Regions from separate parts of the Collimonas sp. GW821-FHT07E08 genome, predicted to be linked through region 1. Evidence: predicted binding sites of a transcription regulator. Region 1 holds the regulator's gene; the other holds the start of a gene.
What was found. Region 1 encodes HrcA, which represses chaperone genes, less so after heat shock. Its sites were predicted from a motif close to TTAGCACTCNNNNNNNNNGAGTGCTAA; they were not measured.

Region 1 (4,926 bases):
AAATCACGCTGAGCGCTTCCTGCGCTCCCTCGATCAGGCTGGCGGCATGCGACAGGCGGCTGTGCTCGTTGGTGATCTCATCCCATTCGCCTGGCTTGACCGCCAGCTTTTCCAGTTCGCCGACCTGCCACTCCAGGCGTTCCCGTTCCAGCAGCACGTTCTTGGCATTGGTTTCAAATTCTTCACGCTGGCGCGCCAGCGAACGCCAGCTTTTGAAGGCGCCGGCCACGGCCAGCAGATCGTCCTGCAAGCCGGCTTGTCCATCCAGCAACAGCCGCTGGGCGTCGCTCTTCAGCAGCGACTGGTGTGCATGCTGGCCATGGATGTCGACCAGCATTTCGCCCAGCTCGCGCAACTGTCCCGCGGTTGCCGCCACGCCGTTGATGAACGCCTTGGAACGGCCGGCGTTGTCGATCACGCGCCGCATCAGGATCACGCCGTCTTCGCTGGCGAATTCATTCTGCTCCAGCCAGCCGCCGACTTCGCCATCGGTCTCGCCGGCCAGCGCGAACTCCGCCGTCACATCCGCCTTGGCCGCGCCTTCGCGCACCACGCTGGCGTCGCCGCGGCCGCCCAGCGCCAGCGCCAGGGCGTCGATCAGGATGGATTTGCCGGCGCCGGTTTCGCCGGTGAATACGGTAAAGCCGGCGGCGAACTCAAGCTCGATGGCATCGACAATGACAAAATCGCGGATGGAAAGTGTGCGCAGCATGGGAGGGCTCGAAATAGGTGTAAATACAACGCTGGCCTGGCAGCGCCAGGCGATGCCGGCCAGCATAACAAAATCGGCGGCAGCTTACTTGAGCTGCCCTTCCGCCGACGGATATTCGTTCCAGTGCAGCTTTTGCCGCAAGGTGTCGTAATAACTCCAGCCGGCCGGATGCAAAAAGGTGATGGTATGTTCGGAGCGCCGTATCAGGATGCGGTCGCCATGCTGCAGGCTGGCCAGCGACTGCATGTCGAAATTGGCGCTCATGTCGCGGCCGTTGACGATTTCGATCACGATTTCGCTGCTGTCAGGGATCACGATAGGCCGGTTCGACAGCGCATGCGGCGCAATCGGCACCAGCACGATGCCGCCCAGCGAGGGATGCAGCAAAGGGCCGCCGGCGGACAGGGAATACGCGGTCGAGCCGGTCGGCGTCGCCACGATCAGGCCGTCGGAACGCTGGTTGTACATGAAGCGGCCGTCGACCTCGACCATCAGTTCCGCCATGCCCGATCCGGCGCCGCGCGCCACCACCACGTCGTTGAACGCCAGCGCGCTGAAGATCTGCTGGCCGTCGCGCATGACCGAGCCTTGCAACAGGCTGCGCCGTTCCGATTCGACTTTACCGTCCAGCATTTCGCCCAGCACCGGCAGCATGCGCTCCAGCGAGATATCGGTGATGAAACCGAGGCGACCCTGGTTGATGCCGATCAAGGGCACATCGTAAGGAGCCAGCTGGCGCGCAATGCCCAGCATGGTGCCATCGCCGCCGACAATGATCGCGGCGTCAGCCTGCTGGCCGATCTGGGCCGGCGTCATCGCAGCGATCGGCAGCGCAACGTTCTGCGCAGTCTCGGTCTCCAGCACCACATGGTGGCCGCGTCCTTGCAGGAAATCGGCGATTTCAGTCAGCGACTCGGAAATGCCGGCGGCGAAATACTTGCCGACGATCGCAATGGTTTTCGGCATAGGTTCTAGCAAAACCGCTTGAGAAGGTAATTTTATAGGCCACATGCTGGCGATTAGACCATAATTTAGGCTTGCAATGAAGGATACGCACATGGCCCTGACGAATAATTCAGCTATCTTCCCTGGTTTCCGGCCCGGCAAATCGCCGGCCGTCAAAGCGGTGCTGTTCGACCTCGACGATACGCTGTGGCCGATCGTGCCGGTGATCGCGCGCGCCGAACAACTGCTGTTCGACTGGCTGCGCCAGAATGCTCCCGCGGTCGCCCGCGAGTTCACCATCGAGAGCCTGCGCCGGCAGCGCATGGAACTGGCGGCGAGCAACCCGGTGTTCAAGTTCGACCTGTGGCGGCTGCGCCATGCGGCGCTGACGATTGCTTTCAACAGCGTCGGCGAAGACGCCGGCAAAGTGGATGCGGCGATGGCGGTATTTTCCGAAGCGCGCCACGCGGTGACGCCGTTCGCCGACGTCCAGCCGGCCTTGGTGCGGCTCAGCCGGCGCCTGCCGCTGGGTACGGTCTCGAACGGTTTCGCCGATCTTGGCAAAATCGGCCTGGCCCAGCATTTCCAGGCATCGATCGCGGCCCACAGCTTCGGCTGCGCCAAACCCGATCCCAGCATTTTCCATGCGGCTTGCGCAGCGCTGAACGTGGCGCCGGAACAAGCGGTGTATGTCGGCGACGACCCCTTGCTGGACGTGGCCGGCGCCCAGCAAGCCGGTTTGCAGGCGGTCTGGATCAACCGTTTCGAGCGCGTGCTGCCGGCCGGCATCAGCGCCCAGGCCAGCTGCGCCAGCCTGCTTGAGCTGGAGGCGTGGCTGGAACAAACCGCGGTTAGCCGCTAAAACAGTGTATAAGTGCATGCATAAGCCGCTGGCACGCAAGCCCGGCGCTCGCTAAAATACAACCATATGCAACTAGATAATCGCGCTCAAACCCTGCTCAAAGCCCTGGTCGAACGGTATATCGCCGACGGCCAGCCGGTTGGCTCGCGTGCCTTGTCCAAGATCTCGGGCCTGGAACTGTCGCCGGCGACGATACGCAACATCATGGCGGACCTTGAGGAAATGGGCTTTGTCGCCAGTCCCCACACCTCTGCCGGCCGGGTGCCTACCCCGCGCGGCTACCGCATGTTTGTCGACACCCTGCTGACGGTCGAGCCGATTGACGAAACCGCGCTGGAATCGAAGATGCAGGCGCGGCTGCAGCCAAATTCGCAACAAAAGATCATTGCCAATGCGGCACAAGTGTTGTCATCTCTATCGCATTTTGCGGGAGTGGTGCTGTCGCCGCGGCGCGAATCGATTTTCCAGCAGATCGAATTCCTGCGGCTGTCGGAAAAACGCATCCTGCTGGTGATCGTCAGCCCCAACGGCGACGTCCAGAACCGGCTGCTGCTGACCGATGTCGACTACAGCCCGGCCAAGCTGGTGCAGGCCGCCAATTACATCAACCAGCATTACGGCGGGCTCAGCCTGGACGATGTCCGCCTGCGCCTGCAGGGCGAACTGCGCAAGCTGCGCGACGACATGACCTGGCTGATGCAGGCCGCGGTCGAAGCCGGCAGCGACGCCATGACCGACAACAGCGACGAAGTGGTGATTTCGGGCGAACGCAACCTGCTCAGCGTCACCGACTTGTCCTCGAACATGGATTCCTTGCGCAAGCTGTTCGACATGTTCGAGCAAAAGACCGGCCTGATGCAGCTGCTCGACATCTCGGGCAAGGCCACCGGCGTCCAGATTTTCATCGGCGGCGAATCGCAGCTGGTGCCGATGGACGAAATGAGCGTGGTGACCGCGCCCTACGAGGTCAACGGCAAGATTGTCGGCACGCTGGGCGTGATCGGCCCGACCCGGATGGCGTATGAACGCGTGATCCCGATCGTCAATATCACCGCCAAGCTGCTGTCGAACGCCTTGAGCCATAGCTGAACCCGCCTGGAACATGTCCCGCAACGACGCCGTCATCGACTATATCCGCGAGCTGCTGGCGCCGCTGGGCGCCATCAGCGCGCGCAGGATGTTCGGCGGCTACGGCGTCTACCACGATAGCGTGATGATCGCCCTGGTTGCCGATGGCGTCCTGTATCTCAAGACCGACGACCAAACCCGGCCGCAGTTCGCCGCCGCCGGATGCACGCCCTGCGTCTTCGAAAGCAAAGGAAAAACCATTGAGATGAGCTACTGGTCGGCGCCTGAAGACGCGATGGATTCAGCTGCGGCGATGACGCCCTGGGCGCGCCTGGCCTATGCGGCAGCGGTGCGCAAGGCTAATGCCAAGCCGGCGCCGAAGGCGCGCAAGCGCAAGGCAGCGTAAGAACTGGCATCAGCCTTTTTTCTTGCGGCAATCGCGGCAATGGCCGTACAGCGCCAGCGCATGGTCGGCGATTTCGAAACCGTGTTCCTTGGCGACGATTTTCTGGCGCTTTTCAATTTCTTCGTCGTAAAACTCTTCCACCAGGCCGCAATCCAGGCAAACCAGATGGTCGTGGTGCGAGCCTTCATTGAGTTCAAACACGGCCTTGCCGGTTTCAAAATGATTGCGCTGCAACAGCCCGGCCTGCTCGAATTGGGTCAGTACGCGGTACACGGTCGCCAGGCCTACATCGAGGTTGTCGCTCAGCAGGATTTTATAAACGTCCTCGGCGCTCAGGTGGCGTACTTCGCTATTCTGGAAGATTTCCAGGATTTTGAGGCGTGGCAACGTGGCTTTGAGGCCGCTGGCTTTCAGTTCGGATGGATTGTTCGGCATGTTTTGGTCACAAATGGATGATCTGCTTTATCATATAGCGTTTTAGCACAGTTGCTCAATCAATTGAGATCCTTATGCGAATGTTGCTCTCCCCTGTCCGTACCTCCGCTTTGACCGCTGCAGTTGTCTTCATGGCCGCCCTGGCCGGCTGCGCTTCAAAAAAACCCCTGCTCGACCAGCCCGCCGCCAGCGCAGATCCGGCGGCGGCCCCTGTGGTCACCGATACCAGCGGGGTGCAAACCGTCAAGCATCGGCGCTTCCTGGGCATCTTCTCTCCTTACCGGATCGACATCCAGCAGGGAAATTTTGTCTCGAAAGAAATGTTGGCACAAGTTAAAGAAGGCATGACGCGGGAACAAGTGCGTTTCGCGCTCGGCACGCCGCTGCTGACCGACCTGTTCCATGAAGATCGCTGGGACTACGTGTTCCGCCTGCAAAAAGGCAATGGCGAAATCACCACCAGCCGGGTCAGCGTTTTCTTCAACGGCAACCTGCTGG
Region 2 (4,926 bases), on a different contig from region 1:
GTGGCTGTTGCCGGCCTGCTGACGGCTTTGTCTTTAACCGCCTGCGGCGACAAATCAGCCGGCGGCGGCCAGGAAATGACACTGTCGCCTGCCAACAGCGCTTTCATCAACACCGACGTCACCGGCCTCGGCTACGCCCGCGATTTCGCGCTGACCGACCACACCGGCAAGCCGCGCACGCTGGCTGATTACAAGGGCAAGGCGGTAGTCGTATTTTTCGGCTATACCCAATGTCCCGACGTCTGTCCGACCACCATGGTGGAGATGGCCAATGTGATGAAGGAACTGGGGCCGCTGGCAAGCAAGGTGCAAGTCCTGTTCGTCACCGTGGATCCGGAGCGCGATACGCAGGAGCTGCTGTCCAAGTATGTGCCGGCGTTCGACCCGAGTTTTGTCGGCCTGTACGGCGACCAGGCGGCGACCGACAAGGTAGCCAAGGAATTCCGCGTGTTCTACCAGAAAGTACCCGGCAAGACCCCGGGCAGCTACACCATGGACCATACCGCCGGCAGCTACGTGTTCGATCCGGAAGGCCACATCCGCTTGTTTGTGCGGCACGGCCAGGGGCCGGATCCGATTGCCCATGATTTGAAACTGCTGTTGAAATAATCGATGTAGGCACAGGCAATAAAAAAGGCAGCCGCTTGGCTGCCTTTTTCTATTTGCAATCGGTTCCTCAGGCAAACGCTGCCAGCGAACCCTTCATCTTCTTCAGCGCAACCGCCTCGATCTGCCGTATCCGTTCTGCCGATACGCCAAACTCGTCCGCCAGTTCATGCAGGGTGGCGCCGGAGCCGTCGTCGTTGGCCAGCCAGCGGGCTTCGACGATGCGGCGCGAGCGGTCGTCCAGCTTGCTCAGGGCCGATTCCAGTCCTTCCGACTGCATGCGGTCGTAGCGTTGCGCTTCCAGCACTTTGCTTGGCTCTTGCGCTTCGGTCGACAGGTAGGCGATCGGTGCAAACTTGTCATCGTCGTCATCGGCCGGCGCTTCCAGCGCGATGTCGCGGCCGGTCAGGCGCGTTTCCATCTCGATCACTTCTTCGCGCTTGACGTTGAGGGTCTTGGCCAGCGCATCGACCTGGGTCGGCGTCATGGCGTCCAGGCCTTCCTTGTGGCTGCGCAGGTTGAAAAACAGCTTGCGCTGCGCCTTGGTGGTGGCAACTTTCACCAGGCGCCAGTTTTTCAGTATGTATTCATGCATTTCGGCCTTGATCCAATGCATGGCGTACGACACCAGCCGTACTCCTTGGTCAGGATCGAAGCGCTTGACGGCTTTCATCAGGCCAATATTGCCTTCCTGGATCAAGTCGGCATGCGGCAAGCCGTAGCCGAGATAACCGCGGGCGATCGAAACCACCAGGCGCAAATGCGACAGCACCAGCTTTTGGGCGGCGCCGAGGTCGTTCTTGTCGCGCAGTTGTTGCGCTAAAGAAATTTCTTCATCATGTGTCAACATCGGCAGGCGATTCACCGCCGAGATATACGCGTCAATATTCCCCAGCGTACCGGAAAAGCCAAGCGCCAGGGCGCTGGTGTCGGTGGGCATTAAAGCAGTGTTGACTGATGGATTCTTCATTCTTTCTCCTTGCTGTCCGGCCAGCTTAAGCTGCCGGTAGATCAACGATCAGACGTTTGACTTGGATATATTAGCACTCTCTATAGTGGAGTGCTAATAGGATTTGTTAAAGAGTGTACATAGGTTGGTGCTATCGATATTTTTCTTTTGATTGTTCGAAGCAGTTAGTTAGAGAAGGCAATCCGGGGAAAGTTGCGTCCATATTAAAGCAAATGCTGCATAGCCGCACGACGCCCCCGAAAACGGCCGTCAGAGGGCCAGGTCCGGGGTCAGCTCGAGAAAATCGTCGTAGGGAGGATGGCACAGGAAATCGCGCAGCTGCGGCAAGTGCGTGCTGTCGGCGATGCTGATGTAGATGCGCGCCGGGGGTTTGCGCAGCAGGCGGTTGAGGGTGACGCGCAGGGTCAGGTTGCCGATGCAGCAAAAGCAGCCGGGCGCGATCCGTTTGATGTCGAGATCTTGCGCGAGCTCCTGCGGCGGCACCGCAGTTTTGCCGTCAGGCAAGCCTTCCAGTATGAGCGCGGTGCCGAGGTGGACGCCGCTGCGTCCAAGGTCTTGCTCCAGGGCGGAGTAGATGGCGGCTTCACGCATGCCGGCTGAGCCGCCGCTGACCAGGGTGGTGAGGGTCATCCGCCTTTTTTCGACAACTTTCCGGGGTCAACCCCGAGCTGCTTCAGTTTGCGGTACAGGTGGGTGCGTTCCAGTCCGGTTTTTTCCGCTACCCGGGTCATGCTGCCGCTTTCGCGGATCAGGTGGTATTCAAAGTAAGCGCGCTCGAAAGCATCGCGCGCCTCGCGCAGCGGCAGGCCGAACGAGGAGGAGAACAGGCTCTCGGACGAGGCCGCGACCGATGGCAGGGCCGCGATGTGCGTCGCTTCCGACGAAGCCGGATTGTTAAAGACGCCGGCAGTAACGACCGCGTCGTTCAATTCATTGGAGGAGGCTGCCGGCTGCGGATACAGGGTCGGGGCGCGCGCGGTCTTGGGACCTTGCGACAAACCTTGCTGGACTGCTTTCAGCAGCTTTTGCAGGGCAATGGGTTTTTCCAGGAAATTCAGGGCGCCGATGCGGGTCGCTTCTACCGCGGTATCGATAGTGGCGTGGCCGGACATCATGATGACAGGCATGGTCAGCAAGCCGTCGCGCTGCCATTCCTTCAAGAGCGTGACGCCGTCGGTATCCGGCATCCAGATATCGAGCAGCACCAGATCCGGTACGCCGCCCTGACGAAATTCGCGAGCCTGTTGTGCATTTTCCGCGGCGGTTACTACATGCCCCTCGTCACCTAAAATTTCCGAGAGCAATTCCCGAATTCCCATTTCGTCGTCAACGACTAGGATGTTAGCCATGCGGTAGCCTTCCCATTTCCTGTTGCATCAAATCCCACTGTATGGGCTGTTCGGACAGCCCAGTTAAGTTATCAATGTCTATTTGTTTTATTTCCGCGTCCGGATACATATGCTATATCAGCAATTCGCCAATTTGCAGCTGTTCTTGATCAAATTATGGCCGAATCATCACTCGTGGCTAACTTTAACAGCAAAATCAGGATTTTTGCGCCCTTTGTGTCGCTTCGGTTCTGCAGATCGATGCGGCCGCCGTGTTCGTCGATGATTTTTTTCACCATCGGCAAACCCAGGCCGGTGCCGCGCGGCTTCGACGTGACGTACGGTTCGAAGGCCCTGGCCAGTATCTTGGGCGAGAATCCCGAGCCGTTGTCGGTAATCGACAGCCGCACAGCGGTGCGCGACAGGCCATCCGAGCTCTGGTAGCTGACCCGTTCGGTGACCAGGTCGATGCGGGGCGGCGTGGCGTTGTCGCTGCGGTCGAGGACGGCGTCCTGGGCGTTTTGCAAAAGATTATGGATCACTTGCCGCAGCTGGGTGGCGTCGCCCATGATCAGCGGCAGGTCCGGCGCCAAGGATGCATGGATCATATCGCGTTCGTCGCCGGCCAAGTAGAGATGCAGGATTTCGGCCACCAGCACGTTCAGGTCGAGCTCGCCCAATACCGCCGGCGGCGTCTTGGCGTAGTCGCGGAAATCGTCCACCATGCGCTTCATCGCAGCCACCTGGTTAACAATGGTGTCGGTGCTTTTCTTCAGGATCGCGGCGTCGTGGGTCATCAGCTTGTCTTCCAGCTTCATCTGCAGCCGTTCTGCCGAGAGCTGGATCGGCGTCAGCGGATTCTTGATTTCATGCGCCAGGCGGCGCGCCACTTCGCCCCAGGCGATCGAGCGCTGGCCGGAGATGACGTCGGAGATATCGTCGAACACCACCACGTAGCCGGTGCGGTTTTCGACCGGCAGGCGCGAACCGCGCGCCAGCAGGGTGATGTCGTCGCTGTCGCTGTTCTCGCCGCTGTCGACCCGGCGCGGGATTTCGATCTGCTGCTGCCAGTGCAGCAGCTCGGCGCCGATCTTGCCGGTGGCGAATTGCGCGTTCTGTTCGGAAAAGGCGTTGATGATGACTTCCGCGAAATGCGCCAGGCCGTCGATGATGGTCAGCGGCTGGCCGATGTGCGGCGAAAAATCGTATTGCAGGATGCGCGCTACCGACTGGTTGCTGGTGACCAGGCGGAAATCGCCGTCCAGCACCATCACGCCGGCCGACATGTTGGCCAGCACCGATTCCAGGTAAGCCTTGGCGTTTTCCAGTTCGCTGCGGTTTTTTTCCACCGCGGCGCGGGCGTCGTAGAGCTGGCGCGTCATCAGGTTGAAAGACTGGGTCAGGACGCCCAGTTCGTCCGAGGTGGCGACGATCGGCCGCGGCGACAGGTTGCCTTCGGCCACCGCCTTGGTGCCTTCCGCCAGCAGCAGCAGGGGCTTGGCCAGGTCGGTGGCGATCAGGAAGGCGCTGACGATGGCGCTGAACACCGCCAGCAGCAAGGTCAGGGTCAGGGTCATTACGTACATCTTGCGCAAGCCGGAACGGCTGATCGAGCGCTCTTGATATTCGGAGGAGGTCGAGGCCAGGATGCCGATGTTGGAGGCCAGGTAGGCTGGCACCGGCTGCACCATTTGCAGGAAATGGGTTTCGTTTTGCAGCGAAGAACTTCTCAGCGGCGCCGGGATTTCGACTACCACGTGCTGGCGCAGGTTGGCGGTTTCATTGCCGGTTGCCGGCTTGCCGGGGTTGTTGCCGGGAGCATCAAAATCGCTTTCCGTTTCGGCAAAACCGCGCGGCAGGCGGGCCCGCTGCAGCATCGAGGCGGTCGGCAGGTTAGGCACCAGCGTGCCCAGGTGGCCGCCGACGGAAGCGATGACCTGGCCGCTGGCGGTGACAATCGATGCTTCCAGGTTCTGGTCGCTGAGCCGGCCCAGCTGGGTTGCTTGCGCTGAATTGGAAAGT

Region 2: the regulator HrcA is predicted to act here: its motif matches at 1,647-1,673, upstream of rpoH (RNA polymerase sigma factor RpoH).

The regions. Positions count from the first base shown of each region.
Region 1 is NZ_JBWKQR010000008.1:153,713-158,638, reverse strand. It holds gene recN (DNA repair protein RecN) at 1-712, opposite strand, end outside; gene AC07RZ_RS12365 (NAD kinase) at 797-1,723, opposite strand; gene AC07RZ_RS12360 (HAD family hydrolase) at 1,770-2,519, shown strand; gene hrcA (heat-inducible transcriptional repressor HrcA) at 2,586-3,608, shown strand; gene AC07RZ_RS12350 (TfoX/Sxy family protein) at 3,622-3,993, shown strand; gene fur (ferric iron uptake transcriptional regulator) at 4,003-4,428, opposite strand; gene AC07RZ_RS12340 (outer membrane protein assembly factor BamE) at 4,560-4,926, shown strand, end outside.
Region 2 is NZ_JBWKQR010000007.1:90,364-95,289, reverse strand. It holds gene AC07RZ_RS10755 (SCO family protein) at 1-609, shown strand, start outside; gene rpoH (RNA polymerase sigma factor RpoH) at 677-1,576, opposite strand; gene AC07RZ_RS10745 (GTPase) at 1,826-2,206, opposite strand; gene AC07RZ_RS10740 (response regulator) at 2,203-2,925, opposite strand; gene AC07RZ_RS10735 (sensor histidine kinase) at 3,075-4,926, opposite strand, start outside.